DNA from 2 places in the Clostridium sp. HMP27 genome. Region 1 is predicted to be linked to the other one. Evidence: a T-box and tRNA genes for the amino acid it is inferred to sense, from the RefSeq annotation. Region 1 holds a T-box; the other holds one or more tRNA genes.

The links. The T-box of region 1 lies ahead of tyrS (tyrosine--tRNA ligase). A T-box ahead of a tRNA ligase gene usually reads a tRNA of that ligase, here a tRNA-Tyr.
Region 2: it has a tRNA-Tyr gene. The T-box ahead of tyrS (tyrosine--tRNA ligase) is inferred to sense a tRNA for this amino acid. The anticodon was not compared.

Annotation. Positions count from the first base shown of each region.
Region 1 covers NZ_JMFY01000019.1:39,035-56,221, reverse strand. Annotated here, with positions in the region: gene DP68_RS11130 (DNA polymerase III subunit alpha) at 1-3,077, opposite strand, end outside; gene DP68_RS11125 (DRTGG domain-containing protein) at 3,182-4,510, opposite strand; gene whiA (DNA-binding protein WhiA) at 4,512-5,465, opposite strand; gene DP68_RS11115 (gluconeogenesis factor YvcK family protein) at 5,471-6,805, opposite strand; gene rapZ (RNase adapter RapZ) at 6,802-7,686, opposite strand; gene murB (UDP-N-acetylmuramate dehydrogenase) at 7,930-8,847, opposite strand; gene uvrC (excinuclease ABC subunit UvrC) at 9,050-10,918, opposite strand; gene DP68_RS11095 (metal-dependent hydrolase) at 11,026-11,631, opposite strand; T-box leader at 11,845-12,105, shown strand; gene tyrS (tyrosine--tRNA ligase) at 12,165-13,385, shown strand; gene DP68_RS11085 (HD domain-containing protein) at 13,407-14,306, opposite strand; gene DP68_RS11080 (penicillin-binding protein 2) at 14,330-15,757, opposite strand; gene DP68_RS11075 (FtsW/RodA/SpoVE family cell cycle protein) at 15,762-16,964, opposite strand; gene DP68_RS11070 (FHA domain-containing protein) at 16,983-17,187, opposite strand, start outside.
Region 2 covers NZ_JMFY01000001.1:106,761-123,947, forward strand. Annotated here, with positions in the region: gene spoIID (stage II sporulation protein D) at 1-928, shown strand, start outside; gene DP68_RS00515 (M23 family metallopeptidase) at 1,067-1,795, shown strand; gene spoIIID (sporulation transcriptional regulator SpoIIID) at 1,903-2,157, shown strand; gene DP68_RS00525 (rod shape-determining protein) at 2,252-3,280, shown strand; gene yyaC (spore protease YyaC) at 3,355-3,906, opposite strand; tRNA gene DP68_RS00535 (tRNA-Tyr) at 4,236-4,320, shown strand; tRNA gene DP68_RS00540 (tRNA-Thr) at 4,343-4,417, shown strand; tRNA gene DP68_RS00545 (tRNA-Tyr) at 4,424-4,508, shown strand; SAM riboswitch class I at 4,658-4,760, shown strand; gene metK (methionine adenosyltransferase) at 4,838-6,013, shown strand; gene DP68_RS00555 (ATP-dependent RecD-like DNA helicase) at 6,130-8,358, shown strand; gene DP68_RS00560 (hypothetical protein) at 8,375-9,391, shown strand; gene DP68_RS00565 (ComF family protein) at 9,364-10,041, shown strand; gene raiA (ribosome-associated translation inhibitor RaiA) at 10,462-10,995, shown strand; gene secA (preprotein translocase subunit SecA) at 11,222-13,732, shown strand; one part of gene prfB (peptide chain release factor 2) at 13,831-13,908, shown strand; one part of gene prfB (peptide chain release factor 2) at 13,910-14,932, shown strand; gene DP68_RS00585 (M28 family metallopeptidase) at 15,006-16,364, opposite strand; gene DP68_RS00590 (Tex family protein) at 16,500-17,187, shown strand, end outside.

The DNA.
Region 1 (17,187 bases):
TTTTTAGTAAGCTTTTTATTTACAGAAGTGATTATGCCGCCTATTTTTACCTTTTGTCCATCCTTTACTTTCTTGTCCTGCACTAGTACTCCCTCACTATCTTCTTCTAAGGTTCCTGAGGAAATTATTTCTCCAATATTAATACTAGTCTTGTTCTTTAAAACTTCCTTATGCTCTTCCAAAGGATGTCCAGAAAGATATAAACCTGTCATTTCCTTTTCCATAAACAGCAAATGTTTTTTATCAAATTCTCTTATCTCAGGATATTTTATATCTATTGGATCTATTTGCTCATCTCCAAAATCTGAAAATAGGTTTATTTGACCTTGTATGTTCTTTTTCTTATCGCCATTTATTCCGTCCATTACCTTTTCATGTACAGCCAAAAGCCTTGAACGATATACTCCAAAGGAGTCTAAAGCTCCTGCCTTTATTAAACTTTCCACTGCTCTTTTATTTATTACACCTAGGTCCACTTTGTTGCAAAAATCTAGTAAATCTTTAAATTTACCCTTTTCACTTCTAACCTTTGCTATATTTTCAATAACATTAACACCTACATTTTTTATAGCTGCTATTCCAAATCTAATTTGTTCTCCCTGAACAGTAAACTTTGTGTAACTTTCATTTATATCTGGAGGAAGTATTTCTATTCCTCTTTCATTTGCAAATCTTATATAAAAAGCGACTTTTTCACTGCTTCCCATTACACTGTTTAGCATTGCTGCAATAAATTCTGTTGTATAATATCTCATCAAATATGCTGTTTGATATGCAACTACGGCATATGCTGCTGCATGAGATTTGTTAAAAGCATAACTCGCGAAATCCATCATTTGATCAAATATTTTATTTGCAGCTGCCTCACTAATACCATTTCTTAAACATCCTGGTACTTCTACATTGCCATTTTCATCTATAATTCCATATATGAAGTTTTTGCGTTCTTCTTCCATAACTTTGTGCTTTTTCTTAGACATAGCACGTCTAACTAAGTCCGCACGCCCCATGGAGTATCCCGCTAAATCTCTAACTATTTGCATAACCTGTTCTTGATATACCATTACTCCATAGGTGACATTTAGTATATGCTCAAGTTGAGGAGTTTCATATTCAACATTTTCCGGATGCCTTTTATTTTCAACATACCTTGGTATTTCCGCCATAGGACCTGGTCTGTAAAGACTTATTCCAGCTATTATATCCTCAAAAGAATCCGGTTTTAAATCCTTCATAAAGGATGTCATCCCCGAGGACTCTAGCTGAAAGGCTCCTACAGTTTTTCCTTCGCCAAGCATCTTATATACATTTTTATCATCAAAGCTTATACTATCTAAATCTATTTCTATTCCTTTATTTTCTTTTATCATATTTACCGCATCTGTCATAACAGTTAGTGTTCTAAGACCCAAGAAATCCATCTTCAAAAGCCCAAGCTCTTCTAAAGTTCCCATGGTAAATTGAGTTACAATGTTTCCTTCGTTTCTTTGAAGTGGCACATAGGTTACTAAAGGGTTTGAGGCAATTACAACTCCTGCCGCATGAGTAGAAGTATGTCTTGGCAGCCCCTCTAAAGCTCTTGCCACATCTATGAGATCTTTAGTTCTTGTCTCTTCTTCATAAGCTGTACTAAGTTCTGGATTTAACTCTAATGCCTTATCTATGGTTATGTTCAGCATAGTTGGAATCATCTTAGCTATTCTATCCACTTCAGAATAAGGATAGTTCATTGCTCTACCTACATCCCTAATGCATGCTCTTGCTGCCATAGTTCCAAAGGTTACAATTTGAGATACATTTTCTTTACCATACTTATCTACTACGTAATCTATTACTTCCTGTCTTCTTTCGTAGCAAAAGTCAGAGTCTATATCTGGCATACTTATTCTTTCAGGATTTAAAAATCTCTCATAAAGCAAATTATACTTAATAGGATCAATCTTAGTTATCCCCAATGTGTATGCGACTAAGGATCCCGCTGCACTACCCCTTCCAGGACCAGTTGGTATACCGCTTTCTACTGCAAATCTTATAAAATCCCAAACTATAAGGAAGTAATCCACATACCCCATTTGATTTATAACTCCAAGCTCATATTCAAGCCTTTGAATAAGCTCTTCAGTTATAGTTTCATATCTTTCCTCTAAGCCTTTTAAACATACATCCTTTAAATACTCATAATGATCTTTTCCTTCAGGCAGCGGAAAACTTGGAAGCTTGGATTTATGAAACTCATAATCAAAATTACACTGTTCTGCAATCTTAACGGTATTTTCCAGTGCCTCAGGTACGTGAGAAAACAATTGATACATTTCCTCAGGAGATTTCAAATAAAACTCATCTGAAGGATATCTCATTCTCTCCTCTTCATCTACAGTTTTTGCTGTTTGTATGCAAAGAAGTACATCATGGGATCTATAATCTTCTTTTTTAATATAATGGACGTCATTAGTTGCAACCAGTGGTATATCAAGTCTTTTCGACATTTCGATTATCTCTTTATTTACCTTAAGCTGTTCTTTCATGCCATGATATTGAAGTTCTAAGTAAAATCCATCTTTAAATATTTCCTTATATAGCAACGCTGTTTTCTCTGCCTTTTGTATATTATCCTGCAATATGTAGGCTTGTATTTCTCCACCTAAGCAGGCACTTAATGCAATAAGCCCTTCGCTATGTTCTCTTAAAACTTCATGATCCACTCTTGGTTTGTAATAAAATCCTTCTATGGATGCCTTAGACACTATCTTCATCAAGTTTTCATAGCCCTTTTCATTTTTCACTAAAAGAACCAGATGATATATGTCATTTTCTTTGTCATTTACTTTTATGTGCATAGACTTTGGTACTACATATATCTCACAACCTATTATAGGCTTTATGCCTTGCTCTTTAGCTTCTTGATAAAATTCTACACATCCATACATCACTCCATGATCCGTTATAGCAATGCTGTCCATACCTAATTCCTTAGTTCTTTTTATAAGATCAGGGATTTTTGCTGAAGAATCTAAAAGGGAATATCCCGTATGTTGATGCAAGCTTACCCACTGAGGCTGATTTACCGCTTGTTCCATAATACCTCTCCCTTCCTTAGTATATTTAGTTTAATTTAAAATTTAGCTTCTATTTTAAATCTCAAGTCGCCAGCGGCTAGCACCTGGTTACTGGTCACTGGTTACTAACTACGTATCGCCTTGGCCAGCATCATACATTTTGCTATTAAATCACCCTTGCCATTATTCATCTCCACTTCTACTTTATAAAAACTTCTTCCAACTATTTTACAAGAATTTCTTCCATAATCCATTATTTCAGCATATATATCTACCTTCTCATCCATCTGCAGTGGCTTTACAAAGTAAGTAGATACATTATCAACAATTAAATTAATGGTGTCTCTTTCCTTAATTGCAAGCATTCCCACTGTAGTTAATAGCATGTTTAATGCCCCCCAGGATGCAGTACCTATGGGATCAAGCATTTCAGGTACAATCTTACCCGAGAAACAAACTTTGTCCTCTCTCTTTTCACAATTAAACTTTTTAAGTATTATCGACTCTAAGTTTTCTCCCACTTGTAGCTGATTACTCACACGCTTGAGGGCTCTTATTATATTTTCCCTTTTTAATACACCAACTAGTTTTTTATTATAATTTACCGGACAAAACTCCATTGCTTGACTTTCCATTAAATGTGCTGCATATGCTGCAGTGTCGCCAATTTCCAAAAATAAAAAATTCTTATCCATTATTCTCTCTATCTTTTCATCATCCCCTATTTTAGATGAAAGATTTCTAAGTCCTACAACCCCCACCAGCTTCATATCATCATTTACTACAGGAAATAAAGCTTCTGAAGCCTCTAATGTAAGCTCCTTAAGTCTTGTTATTTTATCTTCAGTCTTTAAAAAAGGATACTGTATATCCATAACATCCTTTACCAATACAATATCCTTCTTAACCATAGTTTCAGACATGGCCTTATTTATCATAGTAGCTATAGTGAAGGTATCGTAAGGAGTTAATATTACTGGAAGCTTAAATTCATTCGCAAGGTCTTTTATATCCTCACTACACTTAAATCCTCCAGTTATTATAACACCACAACCTTTTTCTAAAGCCAATCTATGAACTATTTCTCTATTTCCTGCAATTATGATACATCCTTCATATATATACTCGCTTATTGCTTCGGGAGTCATTGCCCCTATTACAAATTGATTTAGAGTTTTATGGATTCCATCTTTGCCTGCAACTAAATTCCCATTAATTATATTTACAACTTCTCCAAAAGTCAGCATATGTTCACTTTTTCTTTCAAGCTTTTCTATTCTAACGGTGCCGATTCTTGGGATAGTTGTTACAAGACCTAATGCCTCACATTCCTTAATTCCCTTGTAGGCAGTTCCCTCACTTATATTTAAGTTAGATGCCATAGTTCTTACAGAAATCTTGGTTCCCACTTGAAGGGAAGTAATATAATTTATAACTTTATTGTGCTTAGACATATTACTTACCTTCCTTTCTCAATTCTTCTGCAATTTTTTCAATTCTTCTAAGCCTGTGATTTACACCAGATTTGCCCACAGGAGGATTTAACATTTCCCCTAATTCTTTCAGGGATTCATCTGGATATTTTAACCTTACCTCTGCAATTTCACGTAGGTTTTTTGCAAGTCTTTGAAGACCTACTTCCCTTTGTATAAGCTTTATACTTTCTATTTGCCTTACCGCTGCATTTACAGTTTTACTTAAATTTGCAGTTTCGCAGTTAACCAATCTATTTACGTTATTTCTCATTTCCTTCATAATACGTACATTTTCTAATTCTAAAAGAGATGTATGAGCTCCAATTACATTAAGAAGATCTATTATCTGTTCTCCTTCTTTTATGTAAATTATATAGCTGTTTTTTCTTTGTATAACTTTAGAATTTAGTCCATAAAAATTTATTATATCACTTAGTTTTTTTGCATATTCTTCATTATGTGTAACAAATTCTAAATGATAGGTTTTTTCTGGATTACTTATACTTCCTCCCCCTAAAAAGGCTCCTCTTATATAAGCTCTTTTAGTAGAATCATCTGGTATCATTTCATCAGAAATACCATAGTTTAAAGAAAGCATTCCTTCTTCCTCTATTAAAACCTCTGTTTTAGTTAAAATTCCTTTAACATCTGAATCTTCTGTTATAACTACAATGTATAAGTTATTTTTTTTAAAAGAATTACTTCTCTTCATCATTATTTTTGCATGAATATTAAAGTACTCCTTAAGTAATCTAAAAACAACTCTTGCAATAGCAGCATTTTCTGTGGTAATTTTAAAGCTTATCTTTCGGTTACTTCCAAAAGTTAATGTCCCACTTGCTCTCATTATTGCCGATAGCTCTGCTAAAGCTTCTTCCTCTGACAATTTTGTATATCTACACACTTCGTTTTTTACTTTAGCTGAAAATGACATATTTTTTACTCCCTATTCTTTTTTTCTTTTAATCTTTCAGATAAATAGAAGTATTCTATAATCTTCTTTTTATCGTACAGCAATGTTTTTTCCATTATAGTTTCTATTATCATAGATGCTAGCTTTTCAGAGTTATGTCTTATAAAACCATTTTTGATACTTATTAAATCCCCATCAATTCTTTTAATATTCATAGAATTTATCACATCTATATCTACATTAACCATATGTGACTCTTCTTCCTTATATTTTCCTTGAAGCCCCTCTTCTACTCCTCCATTATTTACTATTACATAGTCAATAACTTCATCTCCTGCATGTCTAAAAATAGATTTAATATGGTCGCTTACAGCATAATTATCAGTTTCTCCAGGCTGAGTCATTATATTGGAGACATATATTTTAATAGCAGTAGTTCTTTTAAGAGCAGAACTTATATCTTTAATAAGCAAGTTAGGAATAACACTTGTGTATAGGCTTCCCGGTCCTAGTATGATAGCATCAGCTTCTCTTATGGCATTTACAGCTTCCTTAAGCGCTCTAGCATCTTTAGGTTCTATAAAAACCCTGTTTATTGGGCTTTTCTGCCTTAATGCTTCCTCAGGAATCATAGACTCTCCTTCTACTATGCTTCCATTCTCAAGTTCAGCCTTTAATACCACATTCTCTAAAGTAACAGGGATAACCTTCCCTGTTACCGCAAGAACTGAGCTCATCTTTTGAACTGCCTCTTCAAATGTAGTTGATATGCCGTCCATAGCAGCTAAAAACAAATTCCCAAAACTTTGATTCTTAAGTCTTCCATCTTTAAATCTATATTGAAGTAGTTCCTCCATTAAAGGTTCTGTATCAGATAGCGCTAAAATACAGTTTCTTATATCCCCTGGAGGCAGTATTCCAAGGTCCTCTCTTAAGTCTCCAGAACCTCCCCCATCATCTGCAACAGTAACTATTGCAGTTATATTAGAGGTATAATATTTTAATCCTCTAAGCATTGTAGAAAGCCCTGTTCCTCCTCCTATTGCAACTATTTTAGGGCCCTTTACTAGTAATCTTTTTTCATATATTAGTGTTTCTAACTTTTTTGAATCTAAAGACACATTTAAATAACCTTTATTTATAAGTGCAATAATAGAGCGCATTCCTTGAGTTACAGACATATATAGTACAAATAGACCTAGTGTAATTAAAAACACATAAAAAGCCATATAATAAAAGCTATATAATCTATGTCTTACAAACTCTAAAAGAGCAAATGCAATAAAAAGTATTCCCATGGCCCCAAGTAATATCCATCTTTTCACCTTGATTCCCGGCCTAAGCCAATCTAGTATTTTCATACCTTTTTACCACCCTTATTGATATCTTCATTTATATCTCTGTGGTCTAAACTAGCCTTGTGTCCATCTTCTTTTAGCTTTTTATATATAGCATTTGCAATGGCAACTGATCGATGTCTACCACCAGTGCAACCTATTGATACAATAAGCTGTCTTTTTCCTTCCCTCTGATAATTTGGTATTAAAAAATTTAACATATCCTGTAGCTTCTCAATAAAATCCTTAGTTTCATTATATCCCATAACGTACTCTACCACAGGAGTATCATTTCCTGAAAACTCCTTAAGCTCTGGAATATAAAATGGATTAGGCAAAAATCTAACATCAAATACTAAGTCAGAGTCTACTGGAATTCCATATTTAAATCCAAAAGAAAGCACTGTAATCATAAGCTGAGTTTCCAGCTGTCCTTCTTCCCCATAGACCCTTGTGATTTCTTCTCTTAATACCATATTTGTAAAGTTAGAGGTATCTATTATATTATCTGCGTTATCCTTTACCTCTCTAAGTGCTTTTCTTTCCTCTACTATTCCGTTTAGGATTCTGCCCTCTGGTGCTAATGGGTGTTTTCTTCTGCACTCTTTAAATCTTTTTACTAACACCTCATCTGAAGCATCTAAAAATAAAATTTCATACTTATAATTTTGGCTTTTCAAATAACTTAAACTTTGAAATAAGTCATTGAAGAACTCTCCACCTCTTATATCAATTACTAATGCAATTTTATCTATCTTTCCCCTCGCCTCATAGCAGACTTCTGCAAACTTAGGTATGAGGGTAGGTGGCAAGTTATCTATACAAAAGTACCCTAGGTCCTCTAAATTTCTAATAGCTTGAGTCTTTCCTGCACCGGACATTCCTGTTACAATTACAAATCTCATTTCTAACCCTCCTTACATCATTTATAGAAATCCTTCATTACACTTCGCAATTTATTTAAATCTTTTATTATTTATTATAACATATTTCAATTACCAATTATGAATTTTAAGCTTTGAATTTAGTATGGAAATTTTATCTGAAATAGCTATTATTAATTGGTATAAATATGTATTAATATCTGTTAAAAATAAAAGTTAAGGATATATACATATGTACTTAATCCTTAACCTTTAAATGTAATATTATTTCTCTTCGCCTACTATCATAACTTCTGTATGAAGATCAACGTTGAAATTTTCTTTTACTGTTTCTTGAACCTTTTTAATCAAGTCTAAAATATCCTGAGCATTTGCATTTCCCTTATTTATAATAAATCCTGAATGCTTTGATGAAACTTCTGCATCCCCTATGTTTATGCCCTTTAGCCCACTGTCTTCTATTAGCTTTGCCGCAAAGTAACCCTCAGGTCTCTTAAAAGTACTTCCCGCAGAAGGATATTCTAGTGGCTGCTTTTCTGTTCTTCTTCTAGTCAAGTCATCTATTCTTTCATGTATCTTTTCACACTCACCATTTTGAAGCTCAAAGGTTGCTTCAAGTACCGTATATCCGTATTTAATAATGGCACTCATTCTGTATCCAAGTTGTAATTCTTCCTTAGATAACTTCTTTATTTCTCCATCCTTATCTATGACAAGCGCTTCTTTAATTATTTGGGATACTTCTCCATTATATGCTCCTGCATTCATAGTAAGTGCTCCACCTATACTTCCAGGTATTCCAATTGCAAATTCAAATCCTGTAAGGCATTCATCTGCCGCTGCCTTCGAAGTCTTTGAAAGTGATGCACCAGCCCCTGCTGTTACCTTATTCTCACTTATACTTATGTTATCAAGTCTTGTAAGTTTGATAACAATCCCTCTTATTCCGCCATCTCTTACAAGAAGATTTGATCCATTTCCTATAATGAAATATGGTATATGATTTTCATTACAATGTTTTATTAAGTATTGTATATGCGAATAATCCTTTGGAGTTACTAATATGTCCGCTGGACCCCCAACTTTAAAAGATGTATGTGATTTCATTGGTTCATCTATTTTTACATTTTCTTCACCTAAAATATCGTACAATTTTATAGCAAATTCTTTATAACAGCTCATAGTATATTCTCCTTAACATCAAAATTAATACATAAATAAGTATAAAGGATAAGCACCACTTAATCAATATTTATAAAGTCAATTAATAATGAATAAGGTGGAAATAAGTCATTAATGTGGAAACTAAGTTATCTGAATTTTATCCAATTTTATAGAATAATAATCAGCAGCTTCCACCCATTAATTATAACTATTAATTATACTATGCATTATCTTTAAAAAATTCCACTATATTTTGTGCGGATTTTTTATCTATAGATGGAGTTTCTAAAATTTCCTCATAACTTGCCTTTTTTATGCTTTCTACGCTGCCAAATTTCTTTAACAGTTCTTTTCTTCTTCTTTCTCCAACTCCTGGTATATCATCTAATATAGAATGAAAAGTTGTTTTATTTCTCAATGATCTATGATAGGTTATTGCAAATCTATGAACTTCATCTTGAATTCTGGTAATAAGTCTCATTATGTTAGAATATTTTTTAATAGGAAGCTCTTCATTATTATATATAAGCCCTCTTGTATTGTGTTTATCATCTTTTACCATACCACATACAGGAATATCTATATTAAATTCTCTTAATACTTCCAGAGCTATATTTACCTGCCCTTTTCCACCATCCATGAGTATTAAATCAGGAAAAACACAAAACTTTCCCGAGCTTACCTGGAGATTTTTTTCACTTATCGCCTTAATTTCATCTAGTCCATGCTGAAACCTTCTTGTAATAATTTCCCTCATACTTCCATAATCATTTGCTCCAACTACACTATTTATCTTAAATCTCCTATAATCACTATTTTTAGATTTACCATTTTCAAAAACCACCATACTTCCAACTGAGTCCATCCCTTGTATATTGGAAATGTCATAAGCTTCTATCCTCTTTGGAATGTCTTCTAAGTTTAGTATTTCACTGAGTTCTCTTAAAGCTACTTCATAAAGTTCTTTATCTTGAAGTATTTTAATTTTAAACTGCTCTAAAGTTATCTTTGCATTCCTTCGAACCATATCTAAAGTGTCTTTTTTATCTCCCTTTTGAGGAACTTTAATCCAAACTTTAGAACCACGCTTCATAGTGAGCCACTGCTCTAAGAGTTCTTGTTCATCAATATCCTCTACATATATGGACTTAGGGATAAATGCTGCTGCCCCATAAAAACTTTTTATAAAGTCCGATATTATTTCTTTATCTTCCATATCCGCTGAATTTTCTATAATGAAGTGTTCTCTTCCAACTATTTTTCCTTCTCTTAAGAAAAACACCTGAACGCAAACATCTTTTTCATCTTTGTAAAGACTTATAAAATCCTCATTTTCAAAGTTAGAAGTTATAATTTTTTGTTTTTCTGTTACTTTTTTTATGGCATTTATCTTATCTCTAAAAGCCGCTGCCTTTTCAAATTGGAGACTTTCTGCTGACTTTTCCATTTCAACTTCTAAATCTCTTAAAATACCTGCAGACTTCCCAGAAAGAAGACTTGTAATATCACTTATTATACTTTTATACTCTTCCCTACTTATAATCTTTGCACAAGGTCCTTTACAGAGACCTATATGATAATTTAAACAAGGTCTTACACTTTCTTTATCATCTTCTTTTATGACTCTTTTACAAGTCCTTATAGGAAATATCTTTTTTATAAGTTCCAATGTTTCATAAACCGCCGATACATCAGTATATGGACCAAAATATTTTGCTCCATCCTTTATAACATGTCTTGTTACAAATACCCTTGGAAAGTCTTCTGTAGTTGTTACCTTTATAAATGGATAGCTTTTATCATCTTTAAGTAATATATTGTATCGAGGTCTGTGCTTTTTTATTAAGTTACACTCTAATATAAGCGCTTCCATTTCTGAATCGGTAACTATATACTCGAACTCCGCTATATTTTTAACCATAGCCCTTACTTTTTCCGAATGATTACGTGAACTTTGGAAATACTGTCTTACTCGATTTTTAAGCACCTTGGCTTTTCCCACATAAATAACTTCGCCTAAAGCATTTTTCATTATGTAAACCCCAGGTTTATCTGGTAATACTTTTAAATGATATTCAAAATCAAACATCTTATCACCTCTCTTTTAGGTTTTAGGATAAAGGATTTAGGTGCTAGGTAATGTAAAAACTTTGCATAGCAAAGTTTCATCTAATCCTAGTACCTTTCACCTAGTACCTAATTAAATATTCTCGGAAAACTATATATAACATATAAAAGCCCCGCTACAATTATCAGAGTTTCTATAAAATTTCCTATAAAGGAATTAGTCTTAAATGTAATTGGAAGTTTAATGTTTTTTTCCTTGAAAGGATATAAAAGAGGTACTCCCCTATTTGTTGCCATGTCACAAAGTAGATGAAGACCATAACCTAGCATAAAGTAATAAATTAAATTTCTTATTTCATATGCATTTCCTATATATGCTATTTGAAATGCAAACAATATCATTCCCATAAGACTATGAGTAAGACCTTTTCTATGAGATGAAACAGCTATTAAAAGCAAAAATATTCCTATAGTCTTTATATAAGGTTCTTTATCATATAAAAAACTATACCATAAAAATATAATACCACTGCAAGCATATAATACAACCTTAGTCATCTTATTTTTAAAAGGCAGTATATATTGATTAATTATGCTTTTAGGGTGATCTATATCTGGAAGCAGTGATGCAAATGTTACTACAGCTAATCCAGTCAAACTAACCTTATCAGGTAATTTATTATAAAGCAGCAAATAAGTAACTATACCTACACCTGCATGTGTCTTTCCTTTCATAATTATCCTCTCTAATTTTCTACGACTTTGAATTATTTATTTTTTTGCTTATTTTAACCCTATTATACATAAACCCATTAATAATTAATAGCGAACATAGAAGATTTATGTTGAATACTTACTATTCAACAGTTAATAACTAATAAGCATTTCCTATATTTTCAAATGGTATATTGACATTTTATTATATTGGTGCTAAACTACCAACCATACAACAAAACTGCGACGAGAAGAAGTAGAAATCATATGTTTTCAACAGAAAGCTACCGGGTGATGAGAGGTGCAGAAAACAGATTTTGAATACATCTCTGAGTGGCACACTGAAAAGATTTTATATCTTAGTAGGCTGTTGCCGGGTGCGACCGTTACATCGCTAAGGTATAAGCACTTTTGTGCCGTACCCGATGAGGTTTACACAGTGATGTGTAAATAAAATTGAGGTGGTAACACGTGAGCAATTCTCCCGTCCTCTGCATAATGCAGGGAACGGGAGTTTTTTATTTTATATCAATTTATTGGAGAGGATGAACGTAATGGAAAATGCACAGGAACAATTTAAAATTATTATGAAAGGGGTAAGTCAGGTTGTTAGCAGCGAAAATTTGATGCAAAAGTTAGAAAAAAGTATTGCATCAAATACCCCCCTTATAGTTAAGCTTGGTCTAGATCCTTCTGCTCCAGATATACATTTAGGCCATGCTGTTGTACTTCGCAAAATTAAGCAAATGCAGGACTTAGGCCATCGTGCAGTAATTATAATTGGAGATTTTACAGGCAGAATTGGCGATCCATCAGGTAAAAGTAAGACACGCAAACCGTTGACTACTGAGCAAGTACTAGAAAATGCGAAGACTTATAAGAATCAGATTTTTAAAATCCTGGATAAGGAAAAAACTGACCTTAGGTTCAACAGTGAATGGTTATCAAAGCTAAATTTCGAAGACATACTAAAGCTTGCAGGTAAAGTTACTGTTGCTAGAATACTTGAAAGAGATGACTTTGAAAAAAGATATAAAAATAATGAACCTATTGGACTTCACGAATTTTTCTACCCACTGATGCAGGCATATGACTCTGTAGAAATAAAAGCAGATATCGAAATGGGGGGCACAGATCAAACTTTTAATATCCTTATGGGCCGAACCCTACAAAAAGATTATGGTCAGAATAGTCAAATTGCATTATTTATGCCCTTGCTTGAAGGTACAGATGGAATTGAAAAAATGAGCAAAAGTCTCGGCAACTACATTGGCATACATGAAAATGCGGTTGAGATTTACCAAAAGACCATGACTATTCCAGATAACCTTATTATTAAATATTTTGAACTTGCAACAGATATTCATCCAGATGAAATTGAATTAATTAAGATAGGGCTTAACAATCCAAATACTAATCCTCGTGATGTTAAAATGAGACTTGCAAAAGAAATAACAGCCTTGTATTGCGGATCAGATGAAGCAGAAATTGCTGAGGATCACTTTAAAACTGTTTTTCAAAAAAATCTAATACCAGATGATATAGCTGAATTCAATTTATCCTCTGATTGTCTTATAAGCCATGGCCAAATTGATCTTGTAAAAATCGTGGTTATAAATGGGCTTGCTAAGAGTAATAGTGAAGCCAAACGACTTATTACCCAGAATGCCATGAAAATAGATGGAGAAAAGTTTAATGAATTTATAATGGTAAATCCACATAATAGCTTCACCATTCAAATTGGAAAATCTAAGTTTATTAAAATAAAAATATAGGGAAATTGCAAAGCAATTCCCCTATATCTTATTCTCAATGGCATTTACAACTTGACTATCTATAATATCTGCCATATTTAAAAGTATATCCTCTATTCCCTTTGGTTCAAAGTTACCAAATTGACCATGATGAGAAAGTATTGAGTAACATATATCATCTAACTCTTCCTCTGAAAGAACATTGCCTACTTCTACATTTATTTCTCTTACATATCCTGCTCCAAGTACTAAGTGATCTAACTTTATGTCTTTTCTTCTTATTATTCCCTTATAATCATATTCCTTAGTTTTCATTATATCGTGAATAATCGCCTTAAGCATGAGTCTATCTTTATTAATTACCTTAGCTGCACTCATATAGAAGGGATTTGTTATATAATCCTTCACTACGTTCTCTACAGCTTTCATAACTCCCACCGTATGAAGGAACAGCCCCCCTCTTTTGTTGCCATGAAATTTTTCGGCTGCCACACAATTTATAAAGGCATCCCATCTCTCATCATTATAACCCATAGCTCCAGTGGCTGCGGTGGCTATCTTTTGATATTTTTCTTCCATATCTAACACCATATAATTAAAATAATCTATTAATTCTTCTGGTATATCATATTGTGGTACAAAATCCTCATAATCTACTCCTTCCATAGAAACGGAGTTTATCATTGGATTTCTTACTTGAACATTTCCATTAAATCTAGCTACGATACCTGTTACATTTATTAACGTATTTACCTCTACTATCGTATTTAATTTATCATAGTTGGTCCATACAGGGAAGGCTATACTTCCTGTGTTATCTTGCATTATAAGTAATAAGTAGGGGGTCCCATCTTTTTTATAACCAGTTCTTTTATCACTAACTAAGGCATTAAAATCCACTTGTTCCCCATTTTTAAGCTCTCCTATTTCCTTTATCTTCACCAAAATTCCCCTTTCCATAATACTTATTTTGATAAAGCTTCTTTTATAACTCCTGAAGCTATGCTTGCTGCTAAAACTCCTCCTTGACCACCATCTTCAACTATAACTGCCAAGGCTATTTCAGGATTCTCATATGGTGCAAATCCTATAAACCATGAATGAGGCTTTGCTCCACTTCCTTCTTCTTTATGGTCTGCAGTACCGGTTTTACCTGCTACCTTTATTCCGTATACAGATGCATTTCCTCCTGTACCTTGAGCCACAACTTCCCTCATATAATTTTTTATTATCTGTGCATTTTCCTTTGTTGTAACATCATCTATCTTCTGTGGTTTCACTTCACTTACTAAGCTGTTTTTACTATCCATAACCCCTTTTACTATATGAGGCTTCATCATAGTTCCATCATTTGCTATGGTACTTGCTACTAACGCCATTTCCATAGGAGTTGAAAGTACTGTAGACTGTCCTATAGCACTTTGAGCTATATTACCTTTTTCATAACTTTTAAAGGATGGAAATTTACTATTTTCAATTACAACTCCATCTGCTGGTATATCTTTGTTGAAGTAAAACTTTTCTGCGGTATCTTTAAGTTTGCTATTTCCAAGATCAATACCTAAACTTCCAAAATAAACATTACTTGAATGTATAAAGGCTTCTTTAAGACCTATATTGCCCAAAACTTCTCCATTATAGTTCTTTAGAGATTCCTTTTCATTAAATACCAGTACCCCTTTATCTTGAATTTTTTTATTCCTGATATCATCGATATTTTCCAACGCGCTTATCGCAGTTATTACCTTAAAAGTAGAACCTGGGGGATACATACCTGAAGTTGCCCTATTGAGCAATGGCCTATCTTTATTGGAATTAATATTTTTCCAATTCTCCTCAAGATTATTAGGATTAAAGGATGGCTTTGATATTAAAGCTAATATTTCTCCTGTTTTTGGATTCAGCGCTACCACTGCCCCCTTGTTATTTCCTAAAAGTTCATAAGCCTTCCTTTGTATATCAAAATCTAAGGTAGTTTTTAAATTACTCCCGTATTTCTCTTTTGTCTGTCCTGGTAATTTTAATATATTCAATAAAGTATCTCTTATGCTGCTTGTAGATAATTCTTTATCATATCTTCTTTCAAGTCCAGTAATTCCATACCTAACATCTACATATCCTAAGGCATGAGCAAATGCTTCTCCACCTTCATAGCTTCTCTTTTGAGTTTCGGTATCTACTCTAGTACTTTTAGAAAGCACCTTCATATTTCTATCAAATATACTTCCTCTTAAAACTTCATCTCTCTTCGCCCACATACGCGCATTATATTGGCTATTTACAATTTTCGGTGCAACCATTACTTGAAAATATGTTATGTATGATATTAACCCCACAAAACATATTAAAAATACTATCAATACTTTTTTTATATTATCTGATATATCCTTCATAATCTTATCTTCCCTCTTCAGAAACCTTTTGTATTATACCTAGTGCAAAAAACGTACTAAGCATGGAGCTTCCACCATAACTTACCATAGGCAGTGTTATACCAGTTAGCGGTATCAGGTTTATTACCCCTCCAATTATAACAAATACCTGGCAAGCTATCATCGCACTGTATCCAACTGTAATAAGTCTTGAAAAATCATCTCCTGCATATATAGCTGCTCTCATACACCTGTAAAAAAGTAAAAAGTATATAAGTATAATGGCAAATCCCATTAGTATTCCAAGTTCCTCACATATTACAGAAAAAATAAAATCTGTTGTCCTTACGGGTATATATTTAGGATACCCAAGTCCTAATCCTGATCCTGTAAGTCCACCCGATGCTATGGCTAAGAGAGACTGTACAACTTGATAACTTTTATCCGTAGCATATGGCCAAGGATTATTCCAAATCAAAACTCTAAGCTTTACATGGTCAAATAATCCATAGCTTACAACTGCTCCTAGTGCAAATAGTATCAGACAAACTAATACGTATTTAAAATTAGATGTAGCTATGTATAGCATAGTAATGGATATTCCAAAAAACATTAATGCACTTCCAAGATCCCTTTGCAAAACCATAAATCCTAAACTTAACATAACAACTATTCCTGGTTCTATTAAGTTTTTAAAGTCTTTATAATCCTTTAAGGACGCTGATAAATATGCAACTAAAAAAAGCTTTCCAAATTCTGACGGCTGGAAGGCAAATCCTGCAATACTTACCCAGTTTTTTGCCCCATAAGTCTCTTTTCCCATGAGTGTACCCATTGCCATAAGTATTACGGTTATACCCAAGTATACATACTTAAATTTTACGAATCTTTTTAAGTCTGGCAGGATTACAACTATTAATATAAAACCTGTAACCCCTATAGCAAACCATACTATTTGCTTTACAGCAGTTGCAGTATCTATTCTGTATAGCATTATAATCCCTATAACCGCTAAAATACTAGAGAATATAAATATAAATTTATCTCCTTCTGAAAAAAATCTCCTTATTATAAAATAGGAATATCCTATAAGAAGACAGGTTGCCAGTGCCATAAGCATTGCACCCTTATCAAAAGGCTCCTTTATTATTGTTAAATTAAAAAACCCTACTATACAAAGTAAATATGTATATTTTAAGAGCTTTTTTTCATCTTTTCTGGTATCCAAAAGACCACCATCCCAAAATTAAATTAAGAACTTAAGTACTGTATTTCCTATTTTTATAATGTCTCCTGTTTCTAAGTACTTCTTTCCTTCTATTTGATCATCATTTACCAAAGTACCGTTAGTACTTCCTAGATCTTCAATGATATAATCTCCAGACTTCGCATAAATCCTTGCATGTTTTCCAGAGACATAAGGATCGTCTAGCATAAATGTATTATCTTCT
Region 2 (17,187 bases), on a different contig from region 1:
GTCTGAAGATAAATTAAATAATAATATAACATATAATATGAAGCCTGATAATATAGTAACTATCAAAGAAATTAAGGTGAAGGTATATAGAGATAAAACAAAAAAGATAGAAGAAATGAGTTTAGAGGATTATATTAAAGGAGTTGTAGCTTCGGAGATGCCTGCAGAATTTCATATAGAAGCACTGAAGGCTCAAGCTGTAGCAGCAAGAACTTATGCAGTGACGCATATAAAGTCTCTTGGAGGTTCTGGGTGTAGTAAGGATAAAAATGCAGATATTTGTGATACGGTACATTGTCAGGCTTTTATGGATAAAAGCGATAGAATGTCGGCATGGCCCAAAGATAAAGGTAATTATTACTGGAGTAAAATTGAGGAAGCTGTAAATTCAACTAAGGGGCAAGTATTGAAATACAACGGAGAAGTGGTAAAAGGTGCTTATTATTTCGCTATAAGTAGTGGGAAAACTGAGGATGTGAAGGATGTGTTTTCAACTTCACTTCCATATTTAAAAAGTGTTGAAAGTCCAGGAGAAGAGATAGCACCTAAGTATAAAACTACTTCTATATATAGCTATTCTAAGTTAGCGAGTATTATCAATGAATACTTTGATAAAAGCATAGTATCATCAAGTGGTTTGAAAACTAACATAAAAATTAAAAGTAAAACTGAAGCTGGTGGGGTAAAGGAGATTCAAATTGGGAGCAGGACATTAAAGGGAAGTCAATTTAGAAGTATGCTTGGACTTAATTCTACGAATTTTGTTATTAGTTTTGGTAAAAAGGATATACAAATAGTGTGTACTGGTTATGGACATGGAGTGGGGATGAGTCAATGGGGAGCCAATGTGTATGCTAAGGGTGGAAAAAGTTACAATGAAATATTAACACACTATTATCAGGGAGTAAAAATAGAGCAAATAAATTAAAGTGTAGAGCTGTTTACCGACAGCTCTATTTTTCATGTCAAACATTGTCATAAAAAATAGAAATAAATTGGAAATAAAATTATAATAAAATGTATTTTTTGATAAGCTCTGGACAAACTAGAAATTGGAGGTGTTGATATGAAAAACAAAAATTTTGGTAAAATTTTCAACTTTTTTAAGAGGGAGGGATTTTACGTTGTACTGTTTTTATGCCTATGCATACTTGCTACAGTAGCTGTTGTAACTACAAGAGATAATAGGCAGGCTAAAATTGAACAAAATAATACATCGGTGGTGGAGCAGGAAAAGAAGAAGGATACAGCTCAGGTTACTGAAAAGCCTTATACAGATTATGACAATGCAGAACAAGTAAAAAAGCCAACTAACACAGAAACAAAGGTAAATAAAGAAGTGAAGAATACCGAAAAAACTGCCACAGTATCTAAAACAGTAGATACTAAGTTTGGAAAACCTGTAGAAGGAATTATAGGAAGACAATATTCTGAAGAACCTGTATTTTGGAAATCCACCAATAGCTACAGACCTAACTTTGGTATAGATATTAAATGTGAATTAGGGAAACCTGTTGTAGCAGCATTAGATGGAAAGGTTGAATCTGTAAAAAATGATACAGTAGATGGTATTCAAGTAATAGTAGATCATCAAAATGGACTAAAAACAGTATATTCAAATTTAGATTCAAAGGTAAGTATATCAGCAGGAAAAGTGGTTAAAAAAGGAGATAAACTTGGAGTTGTAGGAAGAACAACTTTAAGAGCTATGTATGAAGCTTATGGAGATCATTTACATTTTGCAGTATTAAAAGATAAAGATTTTGTAAATCCAGATAAGTATGTAAAATACTAAACTTTAGGCCATTTTTCGTTCATCTTACGGAAAATGGCCAGACAGATGTAATTTAAGTATATGAATAAGCATATTTATAAATATAGAAGGGTTAAGGAGGTACCACCTTGAAAGACTACATTGAAGAAAGAGTTCTTGAAGTAGCAAATTATATTATAAGTTCAAAAGCAACAATTAGAAAAACAGCTAAGGTATTTGGTGTTAGTAAAAGTACTATACACAAAGATATGACAGAAAGGTTGCCTAAAATAAATCCTCAAATAGCAGAAGAAGCCAAAATTATTTTGGATTATAATAAAGCAGAAAGACATATAAGAGGTGGAAAAGCTACTAAAATGAAGTATAAAGCTATTGAAGGATAAAAACATTCCGATTATAATAAAATTATGTCGTAAAATATATGAAGTTGCATTTTGTTGCAAAATGTTATGGAAAGAGTAGGTGGAGATAATAGGGATGTTTTTTAAAATGGGTACAGATATGGGTATAGATCTTGGTACAGCTACAGTACTGGTTTATGCAAAGGGTAAAGGAGTTATTTTGAAAGAACCTTCAGTAGTAGCGATAGATAAAACTAATAATAGAGTCTTAGCTGTAGGGGAGGAAGCTAGACAAATGATTGGTAGAACTCCTGGTAATATTGTAGCTATTAGACCCTTGAGAGATGGAGTTATTTCTGATTATGACTTGACGGAAAAAATGTTAGAACATTTTTTAAGGAAAGCCTGTGGAAAGAAAAAGATGGTTTCCCCCCGAGTTGTGGTTTGTATACCTTGTGAAGCTACAGGAGTAGAAAAGAGAGCCGTTATTGATGCTGCTAAGAATGCTGGCGCAAAAAAAGTGTTTTTGATAGAGGAGCCTTTAGCTGCAGCCATTGGAGCGGGTGTAGATATCACTAAGGCTAGTGGAAATATGGTGATAGATATAGGTGGGGGAACAACAGATATTGCCGTTATTTCTCTTGGAGGAATAGTAGTAAGATCTTCTATAAAGGTTGCAGGAGATACTTTTGATGAAGCTATTATAAGATATGTAAGAAAGAAACACAAGCTCATGATAGGAGAAAGAACTGCTGAAGATTTAAAAATTAATATAGGATCAGCATATGTAAGAGAAGAAGAAGTTAGTATGGAAATAAGAGGAAGAGACTTGGTGTCTGGCCTTCCTAAAAATATAAATGTTTCCTCAGAAGAAATGAGGCAAGCCCTAAGTGAAACTGTAAATTCTATTGCAGAATGCACACATTCAGTTTTAGAAAAAACCCCACCTGAATTAGCTGCAGATATAGCAGATAAAGGAATAGTTATGACTGGAGGGGGAGCCCTCTTAAATGGTCTTGATAAATTAATTCAAGACGTTACAAAGGTACCAGTTTGTATCGTAGAGGATTCTGTTTCTTGTGTAGCAATGGGCACAGGTAAGTTTTTGGATTATTTGGACAAATTGGATGGATCCCTTTCTGGAGATGATATATCATTATTATAATGATATGCTTTAGTGGAATAAAAGCATAATAAGTGCTTTCGTCTTATTAAATATAAGCGAAAGCACTTATTTTTTTATAGAAGGCAGTCTTTTATATCGGATAGAGTGCTGGAGCTTAAATGATAAGCATGAAATAAGGCGTCGCAGATTACTTTAGCCATATTAAAAATTAAACTAAGACGTATATTGTTATTATTAAATACGTTAGCATCAGTTGAGTCTACAATTCCTATTATGGAGGACTTTCCTACAAGGGGGAGGGTTTTACCTACGCCTTTTCCAGGATGGATTGGATAATCCCTGGCTTGTATTTCTCCTACATTATCTTCATCACCAAGGCATGCATCTATTCCTATTATATTTGCACTAGGATGAAGTAAACTTATTTCATATAATTTTCTATCTAAATTTAAAGCGTGTATAGGATCAGATATTGTTCCGAATACTGGAAGAGGGAAACTCTTATCTTTAAGTAGAGTGCCAACTAATGGGCCAAGACAATCTCCTATACATCTATCTGTGCCTATACATACTATTATAGTGTCTTTCATAATATAATTTTTTATAAACTCTCCAATTTCATAATATCCTAAAGAATTGTTAAAATGAGTTCTAGCTTTATTCAATAGTTACACCTCCCTTAATAATTTATATGAGAGCTGTGTGATAAATATTAAAAGAAAAAAGATGTTTTTTAGATAATATTAATTTTTATTAGCTAAATCAACTATAAGAAATATGATAAATATAATAAAATAATGGTGTAATATGGAGTAAATGAGAATGAAATAGAGTATATTAAAGAAGGATTTGTTTAATAGGCCTATATTGCATTTGAAATTTAGACTATAAGATTGTATACTAATCCATGTTGAAGTTATTAAGTGCGGAAACGCGCTAAGATAATTTAATAATAAGGTTATTAACTTGTTAAACAAGTTATGAAACTTATAATGGAGGAATTCCCGAGCGGCCAAAGGGGGCAGACTGTAAATCTGTTGTCAGTGACTTCGATGGTTCGAATCCATCTTCCTCCACCACAATAATTTAATATATCCATATGCTGGCATGGCTCAACGGTAGAGCAGCTGACTTGTAATCAGCAGGTTGTAGGTTCGATTCCTATTGCCAGCTCCATTATATGGAGGAATTCCCGAGCGGCCAAAGGGGGCAGACTGTAAATCTGTTGTCAGTGACTTCGATGGTTCGAATCCATCTTCCTCCACCAAAGACACCAAAGCGGTGTCTTTTTTTATATTCATTTGTTTAATAGCTTATAGCTTATAGATTATCGATCATAGGATACATAACAATTAAACTTGATATTGACACAAGATTATTATTGTGCTAATATATGCTAGTAAATTTAATAGAAAACTCTTATCAAGAGAGGTGGAGGGAAAGGGCCCTATGAAACCCGGCAACCAAGTACTTTGTACCAAGGTGCCAATTCCTGCAGGTTTGTTCTGCGAGATAAGAGAGGAATGCAAATTAAGCCTCTTCTTATCGAAGAGGTTTTTTATTTTACATATTATATTTTTCATTGGAGGTGCAAAAATGAGAAGATTATTCACATCAGAATCCGTTACTGAAGGACATCCGGACAAAATTTGTGACCAAATCTCTGATGCTGTATTAGATGCTATATTGGCTCAAGATTCTAAGGCAAGAGTTGCATGTGAAACTACGGCTACAACAGGAATGGTTATGGTTATGGGAGAAATAACAACATCATGTTATGTTGATATTCCTAAAGTTGTTAGAGAAACAGTGAGAGAAATAGGATATACAAGAGCTAAGTATGGCTTTGATGCTGATACTTGTTCAGTATTGACTTCAATAGATGAACAATCTCCTGATATTGCAATGGGGGTTGATGACGCATTAGAATCAAGAGGTACTAGCAAGGATGAGGTTGAGTCTGTTGGCGCAGGAGACCAAGGTATGATGTTTGGTTATGCAGCTACTGAAACTCCAGAGTTTATGCCAATGCCAATAGCAATGGCTCATAGATTATCAAGAAGACTAACAGAAGTTAGAAAAAATGACACATTAGATTATCTAAGACCAGATGGAAAAACTCAGGTTACAGTTGAATATGAAGATGATAAACCAGTGAGAATAGATGCAATCGTTATTTCTACTCAACATGGACCTGAAGTAACACAGGAACAGATTAATAAGGATTTAATGGAGCATGTTATAAAAGCTGTTATTCCAGCTGAATTACTTGATGAAAAAACCAAATACTACATAAATCCAACTGGTAAGTTTGTTGTTGGAGGTCCACAAGGAGATACTGGACTTACAGGAAGAAAAATTATAGTTGATACTTATGGTGGATATGGAAGACATGGTGGTGGAGCTTTCTCAGGAAAAGATCCAACAAAGGTTGATAGATCCGCAGCTTATGCAGCCAGATGGGTTGCTAAGAACTTAGTAGCTGCTGGAATAGCTGATAAGCTTGAAATAGAGCTAGCGTATGCTATAGGTGTTGCACACCCAGTGTCAGTAGAGGTGGAAACCTTTGGAACGAACAAAGTTGAACATGATAAAATTATTGAAATAATAAATAAGGTATTTGATTTAAGACCAGGTGCAATAATCAGAGATCTTGATCTTAGAAGACCTATTTATAAGCAAGTGGCAGCCTATGGACATTTCGGAAGAAATGACTTAGACTTACCATGGGAAAAACTTAATAAAGTAGAAGAAATAAAAAAATATTTATAGTAGTAAAAACTCCCTTCAATTCATGAAGGGGGTTTTTTTATTTAATCAATATAATTATGTTATAATTGTATTATAGATATCGTCTTATAGTATTAAGTAGAACAGGAGAAGATTATATGGAAGAAATACAGGGAATTGTAGATTCCATAATATTTAAAAATGATGAAAATGGTTATGTAGTAGCAAGATTAAAAGATAATAAAAGTTATTATACAACCTTTGTTGGATGCATTCCCTATATTAGTGAAGGACAGGGCTTGAAACTTAAAGGACAGTGGGCAGTTCATCCTCAATTTGGAGAACAGTTTAAGGTTGAAAGTTGTGAGGAAGTGGTCCCTGATTCTGTAAGTGGTATAGAAAGATATTTAGCATCGGGAGTAATAGCTGGGATAGGGCCTGTAACTGCTAAAAAAATAGTGGAGAAGTTTGGAGAAGAGTCTTTAAATATATTAGAAAATGATATAGAGAAGTTAAGGGGAATAGAGGGTGTAGGAGAAAAAAAGATAGCTATTATATATGAGTCCTACGGTAAACAAAAGGAATTAAGAACTGTAATGATGTTTTTTCAAAGTTATGGAGTTACTCCTAACCAATGTGTAAAAATATATAAAAGATTTAAGGCTGATTCTGTAAAGATTATAAAAGAAAATCCATATATATTAACAGAAGAAATTTCAGGAATAGGATTTAAAACTGCGGATAAGATTGCAAGAAGCTTAGGAATAGATTTGAATTCATCCTTTAGAATAGAGAGCGGAATAAATTATATAATAAATCAATTTTGTGCATTGGGAAATACCTATATACCTGTGGAAAGGCTCTTAAATGACGGAAGAGATATATTAGGAGTAAGTGATGAAAATATAAAAGAGGGAATAATGCAGAGTGCATTTCATGGAAAAATAAAAGTAGAAACGGTTAACAATAAAGAATGCATATTTACTATTCCCTATTATTATTGTGAGCTTGGAGTAACAAAGAAGATACTAACCTTATCTATAGCGAAATATGATGAGTTGGAGTTGAATGTAGATGAGGAAATAATGAAATTTGAGCAGGAGAGAGGGATATCTTTTGCATCTTCTCAAATAGAAGCTATAAAGGGTGCAGTAGCTAATGGAGTTGAAATTATAACAGGAGGCCCAGGGACAGGAAAAACGACTATAATAAATTGCATTACATATATATTTGAAAAACATGGACTTAGAGTCTTTATGGGGGCACCTACTGGCAGAGCTGCAAAGAGAATGACAGAAGCTACTGGAAAAGAAGCGAAAACTATTCATAGGCTTTTAGAAATGGGTGCAGGAGAAGATGAAGATATGATGTTTTCAAGAACAGAAGAAACTCCGCTAGAATGTGATGCAGTAATTATAGATGAGGCATCTATGATAGATATAATGCTTATGAATAATCTTCTTAAATCTATAGCGCTTGGAACTAGGCTTATAATTGTTGGGGATGTGGATCAGTTACCATCAGTTGGACCAGGAAATGTGCTTAGGGATTTAATTGATAGTAACTGTGTTAAGGTAATAAGGCTTAAAGACATCTTTAGACAGTCTTCACAAAGCATGATAACTGTAAATGCCCATAAAATAAATAATGGAGAAATGCCTTTACTAAACGGAAGGGATAAGGACTTTTATTTTATAAATAGTGAAGAAAGCTCATCTACATCGGATATATTAATGGCGCTTATAAGTGAAAGATTACCAAAGTTTAATAAGGAATGGGATAAACAAAGACATATACAAATACTTACACCAATGAGAAAGGGCATATTGGGAGTAGAAAATCTTAATAAGGGACTTCAGGAAGTATTAAATCCCCCTGGAAAGTGGAAAAATGAAAAGAAGTCTAGAGATAATGTCCTTAGAGTTGGGGATAAGGTAATGCAAATAAAGAATAACTATTCTTTGAAGTGGAAGAGAATTAAAGGTGATGGGGAAGAAGAAGGGGTAGGAGTGTTTAATGGGGATGTAGGATATATAGATGAAATAAATGAGGAAGAAAATACTTTAAGCATAATATTTGATGAAGAAAGAAAAGTAGTTTATGAAGATACTTATTTAGATGAGATAGATTTAGCATATGCTGTAACCATACATAAAAGCCAAGGAAGTGAATTCCCAGTGGTTATCATACCTATGTTTATGGGACCTCCAATGCTTATGAATAGGAATTTGCTTTATACAGGAATAACTCGTGCAAAGAAGTTAGTAGTTCTAGTAGGTTCAATAAAGGCTATGAAATTTATGATAGATAATAATAGAAGTTTTGAAAGATATTCCTTGCTAAAATGGAGAATAACTAATGTTTTAGAAAATGCTATAGAAGATTAGTAATGGAGTGAAGTATATGAATACTAAAAATGCTGTAATAAGAGAGAAAAGAAAAAAAGTATCTCAATTAATACAAAGATGGTTATTTTCAAATGAACAATTTTTAAATATTATAACCATTCCTTGTGCATCTACAGATATATTCATATATAGTATCTTAGAGTATATGAATAAAGGAAAAAGCATATTGTATATAAGTAATGAAGATGAAGAATATGTAGATATTCTAGAAAAAATAAAAAAGAATAGCAGTTTTAGAGGGTACAGTTATTTGAGGCGAGGAGATATTAAACTCAAAAGTAAATTTATCATAGTTAAAGCTGCTAATGCATTGGAAATCATGAGAGATTTTGATTTAGTTATATTTGATGATACTAGAGCATTTCCTCATCATACTTCATATGAAATCATAGACATAATGGCAAGGATGAGTAAGGATGAAGGTAAATTTATATACTGTGGGGTAGAAAGTATATTTAAAGGGAAAAGGGAAATAATTATACCTGTAAGTGAATGGCCTCATCCTATCGTTGAACCTAGAACCATAACTACAAAGATAAACTTAGAAGAAGACATACCATATATAATATATGACTATTTAAAGTGGTCCCTTTATGAGGATAGAAAGGTAGTAATATATATACCTGATCTAGAAAAGGGATTGAAGGTAGCTAGCTATATAAGATTTTACTGTAAAAAGTTAAATAAGAGTGTGTTATGTTCTTGGGAAGAGGGGAAAGAAAAAAGTTTTTTGAAATTTGCTAAGGTAAAAAGCGCGGTTCTTATAACATATACCTTCGAGAATATACCTACGTATTTTGCGAATGCAAATCTAATGGTATTTTTCGCAGATTATAAGCTATATGATTACAAAAAATTATTTCACTTTTGTGGAGTTATAAATTCTTATGAATCAAATTTTAAAGAGGTTATATATGTATCAAATGAAGAAACTGAGGATATGGATAAGGCTAAAGAGTTAGCAAGGAGTTTTAATAAAGAAGCATGGGATATGGGTTTCTTAAGTTATTAGAATTTATTAAGGAATGTATTTTTGAAGTTATATATGATAATAAGTCTCAATGTATAATATGTGAAAGCTATCTAGAGAAAATTGACCTATGTGATGAATGCAAGAAGTATATAGTTTTGTCTCATAATGTTTATACCATGAGATGTTTAGATAAGTTTATAAATTGTTATAGTGCCGCATACTATACAGGAACTATGATGGAACTTATAAGAAGACTTAAATACAAAAGTGATTTTCAAAGTGGAGAAATAATAGCCTCTTATATGAGGGATAGAATTAAAAATTTAAGTTATGATATAGATTTTATTACGTATGTTCCTATGACTAAAAGGTCATTAAAGTCTAGGGGATATAATCAAAGTAAGTTTTTGTGTAATTTATTAAGTAAGGAATTTAATATACCTGTGGCGGACTGTCTCATAAAAACAAAGGAAACTAAGGATCAAATAGGGTTAAGTCAAAAACAGAGATGGGAAAATATGAGGGATTGCTTTAAAGTTAAGAAACCTCAGATGATAAAAAATAAAAAGGTATTATTAGTGGATGACGTGTTTACTACAGGGTCTACGGCATATTTTTGCTCGTATGAACTAATAAAATCTGGAGTGGAAAAAATTAATATCTTGACTGCAGCGAAAAGTAAGGTATAATTTTATTATATTGAGTTAGGTCTGTGATTGAAAGTCGATGCCAGTCGCAGGCAAAACGATCCACGTAAATTAAATAAAATGTTTAATGATCATGGTGCGGCTTAGAAGTAAGTCCTGCCGAAGAGATACGCTTTGTATCTTAACGAGAGTGTAAGTAGTGAGAGGGTAATTCTGGGTAGCAAAAGCTCCAGCAGGCGAGTGTGGGGTCAAAGATCAGGTCAGCTAACTTAATATAAAAATCTTATTGTTTTTAAGCAATAAGATTTTATTTTTTTGGCGGAACTTTGTTGAATTTTGAAATTTAATTTAATATTTTGTAAATTCTAAAAATTCTACTTGTTATTTGTTGCAATTCGTATTAAAATAGAATTAACAACAAGACATTACTCTATTAAGAGTTAAAGAGAGGGGCTGAAGATAATGAGAGTAACTATAAAAGGGAAAAACATAGAACTTACAAATGCTTTGAAAAGTATAGTGGAAAAGAAGTTGGACAAACTTAGCAAGTATTTTAGTCCAAATGTTGAGGTAACTGCTACACTAAGTGTTTATAAAAATGATCATACTATCGAAGTTACAATACCTTTTAATGGAGTTATATTAAGGGGAGAAGAAACTAGCGATGATATGTATGCATCTATAGATTTAGTATTAGATAAATTAGAAAGACAAATAAGAAAGCAAAAAACAAAACTTCAAAGAAGAAATAATGGAGATTCTCTAAGATTTCAGTATATTTCAAGCTTTGAAGATAAATATATGGATACCTCAGAACCAGCCATAGTAAGAACAAAGAGATTTGCAATGAAACCAATGTCTGCAGAAGAGGCTGTGCTTCAAATGGAGCTTTTAGGACACAATTTTTATGTGTTTGAAAGTGACGATAATGGAAAAGTAAATGTAATCTATAAGAGAAAAGATGGAGATTATGGTTTAATAGAACCAGAAAGATAGTGAAATAGAGGGAGAAATCCCTCTATTTTAATTTGGAGTATACATAAATTTAAAAATAAATATTTCAATTATAGAGCTTGATTATATTAATTATCTTATATTTTGAAGATGATAGAAATAAGAATTTAGAATTAACAAAAGCCACAATAAGTTGAATACAAATAAATTAGGTGTTATAATCTATAAGGTATACAATAAATATTTTATATAGTGAGGATGAAAAAATATGGGTTTAATGGAAAAGATATTTGGGAGTTACAGTGATAGGGAATTAAAAAGAATAGTACCTATAGTTGATAAGATAGATGCATTAGATGAAAAAATAAAATCATTAAGTGATGAAGAGTTAAGAAATAAGACATCAGAATTTAAAGAGAGAGTAGCTAAGGGTGAAACCTTAGATGATATATTAGTAGAAGCATTTGCAGTGGTTAGAGAGGCTTCATGGAGAAGCATAGGACTTAAGCATTATAGAGAACAGCTTATGGGGGGGATTGTCCTTCATCAAGGAAGAATAGCAGAAATGAAAACAGGTGAAGGAAAGACTTTAGTTGCAACACTTCCGGCATACTTAAATTCTCTATCTGGTAAAGGTGTTCACATAGTCACAGTTAACGATTATCTTGCAAAAAGAGACAGAGACATAATGAATCCTGTTTATGAATTTTTAGGACTTAAGGTAGGAGTTATTTTACATGAATTAGAACCATCAGAGAGACAGGAAGCATATAATTCAGATATTACATATGGAACAAATAGTGAATTTGGATTTGATTATTTAAGAGATAACATGGTTATATACAAAGAAGAAAGAGTTCAAAGACCTCTTAACTTTGCTATAGTGGACGAAGTTGACTCAATACTTATAGATGAGGCTAGAACACCGCTAATAATTTCTGGTCAAGGAGAAAAATCCACGGAGTTTTATAAAGTGGCAGATTATTTTGCTAAGTCATTAGTAAAAGAAAAAGACTTTACTACAGATGAAAAGGCAAATTCAGTAATACTTACCGATGAAGGTATAGAGAAGGCTGAAAGATACTTTAGATTAGAAAACTATGCAGATCCAGAAAATATGGAAGTTCAACATCACGTAGTTCAGGCGTTAAAGGCTAACTATATGATGAAGAAAGAAAAGGACTATATAGTAAAAGATGATGAAGTAGTGATAGTTGATGAGTTTACAGGAAGAGTAATGGAAGGTAGAAGATATAGTGATGGTCTTCATCAGGCCATAGAAGCAAAGGAAGGGGTTAAAGTAGAAAGAGAATCTAAAACTTTAGCTACGATAACTTACCAAAATTACTTTAGAATATTTAAAAAGCTTTCCGGTATGACAGGTACAGCGTTAACAGAAGAAAATGAGTTTAGGGAAATATATGGATTAGATGTTATAGTAGTGCCAACTCATAAGCCAGTTATAAGAAAAGATCAGCCAGATGTGATTTATAAAACTGCCAAGGGTAAATATAAAGCCATAGTAGAGGAAATAATAGAAACTCATAAAAAGGGCCAACCAACACTTGTAGGTACCGTAAGTATCGAGAAGTCGGAGCTTATTTCTGAAATGCTAAAGAAGAAGGGGATTCCGCATCAAGTCCTTAATGCTAAGTATCATGAAAAGGAAGCTGAAATAGTAGCTCATGCTGGTGAATATGGTATGGTAACTATTGCGACAAATATGGCAGGGCGTGGTACTGATATTAAGCTTGGTGAAGGAGTAACAGAAGCAGGCGGACTTAAAATAATAGGTACAGAAAGACATGAATCTAGAAGAATAGATAATCAGTTGAGAGGACGTTCAGGGCGTCAAGGAGATCCAGGTGAATCAAGATTTTTTGTATCCTTAGAAGATGATCTTATGAGAATATTTGGATCTGATAAGCTAAAGGGAATAGTTGAGAAATTAGGTCTTGGTGATGATGAAGCGATAGAAAGTAAAATGGTTAGCGGAGCTATAGAAAATGCTCAAAAGAAGGTAGAAGGAAATAACTTTGATGTTAGAAAAACTCTTATTCAGTATGATGATGTTATAAATAAGCAAAGAGAAATAATATATAAACAGCGTTCTGAAGTTTTAGAAGGTGAGGATTTAAAGGATCAAGTTCAGCAAATGATAAGAGAAGTCATATATGCTGCAGTGGATTCACATATTTCAGGAGTAGAGGATGAGCTTGAGTCTGATATAGAAAAGCTTATAGATTATCTTGAAGATATATATTTACCAAAGGATTATGTAAAAGTTGAACAGCTATCTGTGTTATCTCATGAAGAAATAAAGGAAAAACTTTTAACTATAGCTGAAAATATGTATGTAGAAAAGGAAGAAGACTTTACTTCCGAACAAATGAGAGAAATAGAAAGAGTTATAATATTAAGAGTTGTTGATACCAAATGGATAGATCATATAGATAACATGGATCACTTAAAACAAGGTATGGGACTTAGAGCATATAAGCAGCAGGATCCAGTTCAAGCTTATCAGTTTGAAGGAAGTGAAATGTTTGATGAAATGATTTATGGTATTAAAGTAGATACTGTAAAATATTTATTCCATGTTCAAATTCAAAGTGCTCCTGAAAGGGAAAGAGTAGCAAAGGAAACTGCTACTAACTATGAAAGTGGAGATGGAGTAAAAAAGGAACCTGTAAAAAAGGAACATAAAGTCGGAAGAAATGACTTATGTCCATGTGGAAGCGGCAAAAAGTATAAAAATTGCTGTGGAAGAGAAGCGTAATTAAAATTTAATATAAGCATTGTTTGAATGGAGAAGGTGGGGCGACTACCTCTCCATTCTGTTATACAATCAAAGAAATATAAAGGGGTGAAGTTAAGGTGCTTATAAAATTACAAGAAGCGAAAGAAGATTTAGTAAAGATGCAGAACACTTTAAAGGAAATAGGTGGTTCACTTTGACCTCCCAAGACTTCAATCGAGAATAGAAGAACTACATAATATAATGCAAGAGTCAGATTTTTGGGGTAATTTGGATAGAGCGCAGCAAATAACACAGGAAGAAAAGTTTCTTAAGGATAGAATAGGAAGATTCAATGACTTAAATACTAGAGCTCAAGATAGCGAAGAATTTATAGACATAATCACAGAGGAAGAAGATGAATCTGAAGTTAAGGCTATATTAAAAGAAGTGTCGAACTTAAATGAGGAAATAGAAAATCTCAGAATAGAAACGATGCTTTCAGGAGAATATGATAGAAACAATGCAATTATTACCCTTCATGCAGGAGTTGGAGGTACGGATGCACAGGACTGGACTGAAATGCTTCTTAGAATGTATACAAGATGGGCAGAAAAAAAGGGATTTAAAGTAGAGACAATTGACTTTTTACCAGGAGATGAAGCTGGAATTAAAGGGGTTACGTTAAATATAATAGGTGACTTTGCTTACGGCTATTTAAAGGCAGAAAAGGGTATACACAGACTTGTAAGAATATCACCCTTTAATGCAAATGGTAAGAGACAAACCTCCTTTGCTTCTCTTGAAGTACTTCCAGAGCTTACTGAAAATCAGGACATAGATATAAATTCTGATGATTTAAAAGTAGATACTTATAGATCTGGGGGAGCTGGTGGACAGCATGTAAATAAGACGGAATCTGCAATTAGAATTACCCATATACCTACAGGTATAGTAGTTCAGTGTCAAAATGAAAGAAGTCAGCACTCAAATCGTGAAACTGCATTAAAGATGCTTAAGGCAAAGCTTATTGAACTTAAAGAAGCTGCACACAAAGAGCGGATAGAAGATTTAACTGGAGAACTTAAGGATATAGGTTGGGGAAGTCAAATAAGATCCTATGTATTTCATCCATACAGTTTAGTAAAAGATCATAGAACTTTAGCTGAAACCAGTAATGTAAGTGCTGTAATGGATGGAGAGATAGATTTGTTTATAAATGAATATCTAAAAAGTCTCTAATCAATAATGGTTAATGTAGAAAGGTGACTTAAAGTAACCTTTTACATTAACCATTATTGATTAAATATTATTTTTATCTAGACATTTTATTATTTGCTCTTATTTTAATCTTTGACAGTATAAATAAGCCAATAAGTGTTAGACCTGCTGAGGCTATTAGCATTTGTTTATAGTAAAAATACAATGGATTATTTCCAAATGCATATTTTATGACCTCCTTATATACTACATTAAAACATCTATCAATGTTTTTCAGGCTTATAAAGGAAGCCTTATCATTAGGAGTGTGAATCCTTGTGGTATCATTGTCTATAAAAGTTATAGCATCTATATTTTCTTTTCTAAAGGAAGAATGGTCACTAGAATCATCAAATAGATAGTTAAAGAATATCTTATTTCTAGTACAAGTACCCGCAGCTGACTTGATAAAGGAATTATTTACAGTATCTTCTTTTCCGCCCATTATACAAAGAGGAGCTGAATTATTAGTTCCAATCATATCAAAGTTAAAAACCTTGCTATTTGTAAGTATAGGCTTATACTCTTTAACAAATTCTGCTGAACCCAAGCAGCCAAATTCTTCAGCATTAAATCCTACAAATGCTATATCCTTATCTGGGACACCTAGGGATTTTAAATATTTGCTCATTTCAATTATAAAGGCTATTCCAGAAGCGTTGTCTAGTGCGCCGCCATATAAATTACCTTGTAAATCATTGCCTAGGTGATCAAAATGTGCACCTAGTACTATAGGAGAGTAGTTAGGCTTTTTACCTTTGATTTTCGCAACTACATTAGGAATGGAAGCTTGCTTAACTTCAAAGGGGATAAAACATTCCACCATATATCCAAGTCCAAGAAATCTTTCTAAATCCTTTTTTGTAGAGGATTTAATCATTATATACATATCCAAAGGAGCATCATACATAAAAGAACTTCTAAAAGAAAGTGTATCTTCTTCAGGAACATAAAATACCATATTGATATTTCCGGTATCTATTTTAATAAAGTCCTCTTTAAAAAAGGCCTCATTTTTTGAAAATACAACCTTGTTTTCTTTGAAGTTTAACAGGTCTTCCTTGTAGTCATTTCCGTAAGAGTACTCTTTTACTACATCTCCTTTTGTATTTATAACCCTTAGAGTAGGAGTTCCCTCTATTTTATTTGGATAGTTAGTAGTAAAAAACTGATAATAACTATCGTAAAATGGAGTAAGACTATTTTCTTGAAATTTTTCTTTTATAAAAGAAGCGGCCTCTGTATTTTCAAGAGTTCCTGCAAGTCGTCCTTTATATTTGTCAGAAGATAATGCTTCTATTGTTTTAAGTACATTGTAGCTTTCAAAGGGCTTTATGTTGATGAATAAATTAAAGCTAAAATAGAAAACAATAAGGAATAATGTGGTACAATAATATAGGAATTTCTTAAACATAAATTCTCCTTATTAAATAAAGTATTTCCATAGAAATATATTAAATTTAAATGGGTATTATACCTTTAGTAAAAAACTTATATTTAATAAAATTTTAGCCAATAAGTTAGATGAATGAGAAACGGAGGAGTATATATGAGCAATATTCATGAGAGACTTTCGAAGGAGCTTAATATAAATTTAAGTCAAGTAAAGAGCGTAGTAGGGTTATTAGATGAAGGAAACACGATTCCTTTTATAGCTAGATATAGAAAAGAAGCTACAGGTGGATTAAGCGATACTGTACTTAGAGAACTTTATGAAAGACTTAATTATTTAACAAATTTAGAAAATAGAAAAGAAGATGTTATTAGAATCATAGGAGAACAGGGAAAGCTTACAGAAGAGCTTAAACAAAGTGTTATAAGGTGTGAAACCTTAACAGAAGTTGAGGATATATATAGACCATTTAAAGCTAAAAAGAGAACCCGTGCAACTATAGCTGAAGAAAAGGGATTAAAGCCACTAGCTGAGGTTATATTAAGTGGAGAATTTAAAGAGGATATAAGTGAATATGCATCAGAGTTTATAGATGAGGAAAAGGGAGTAAATTCAGTAGGAGAAGCACTCCAAGGTGCTGAGGATATAATAAGTGAAGTAATATCTGATGAGGCTGAATATAGAAAGTGGATAAGAAACTTAGTAACTAGAGAAGGTTTTATAGAAACTAAGGGAGAAAGTAATGAGCCAACTCCTTATGAAATGTATTACGAATATAAGGAAGCTGTGAGAAATATACCTTCTCATAGAATACTTGCAATAAATAGAGGAGAAAAAGAAAAGG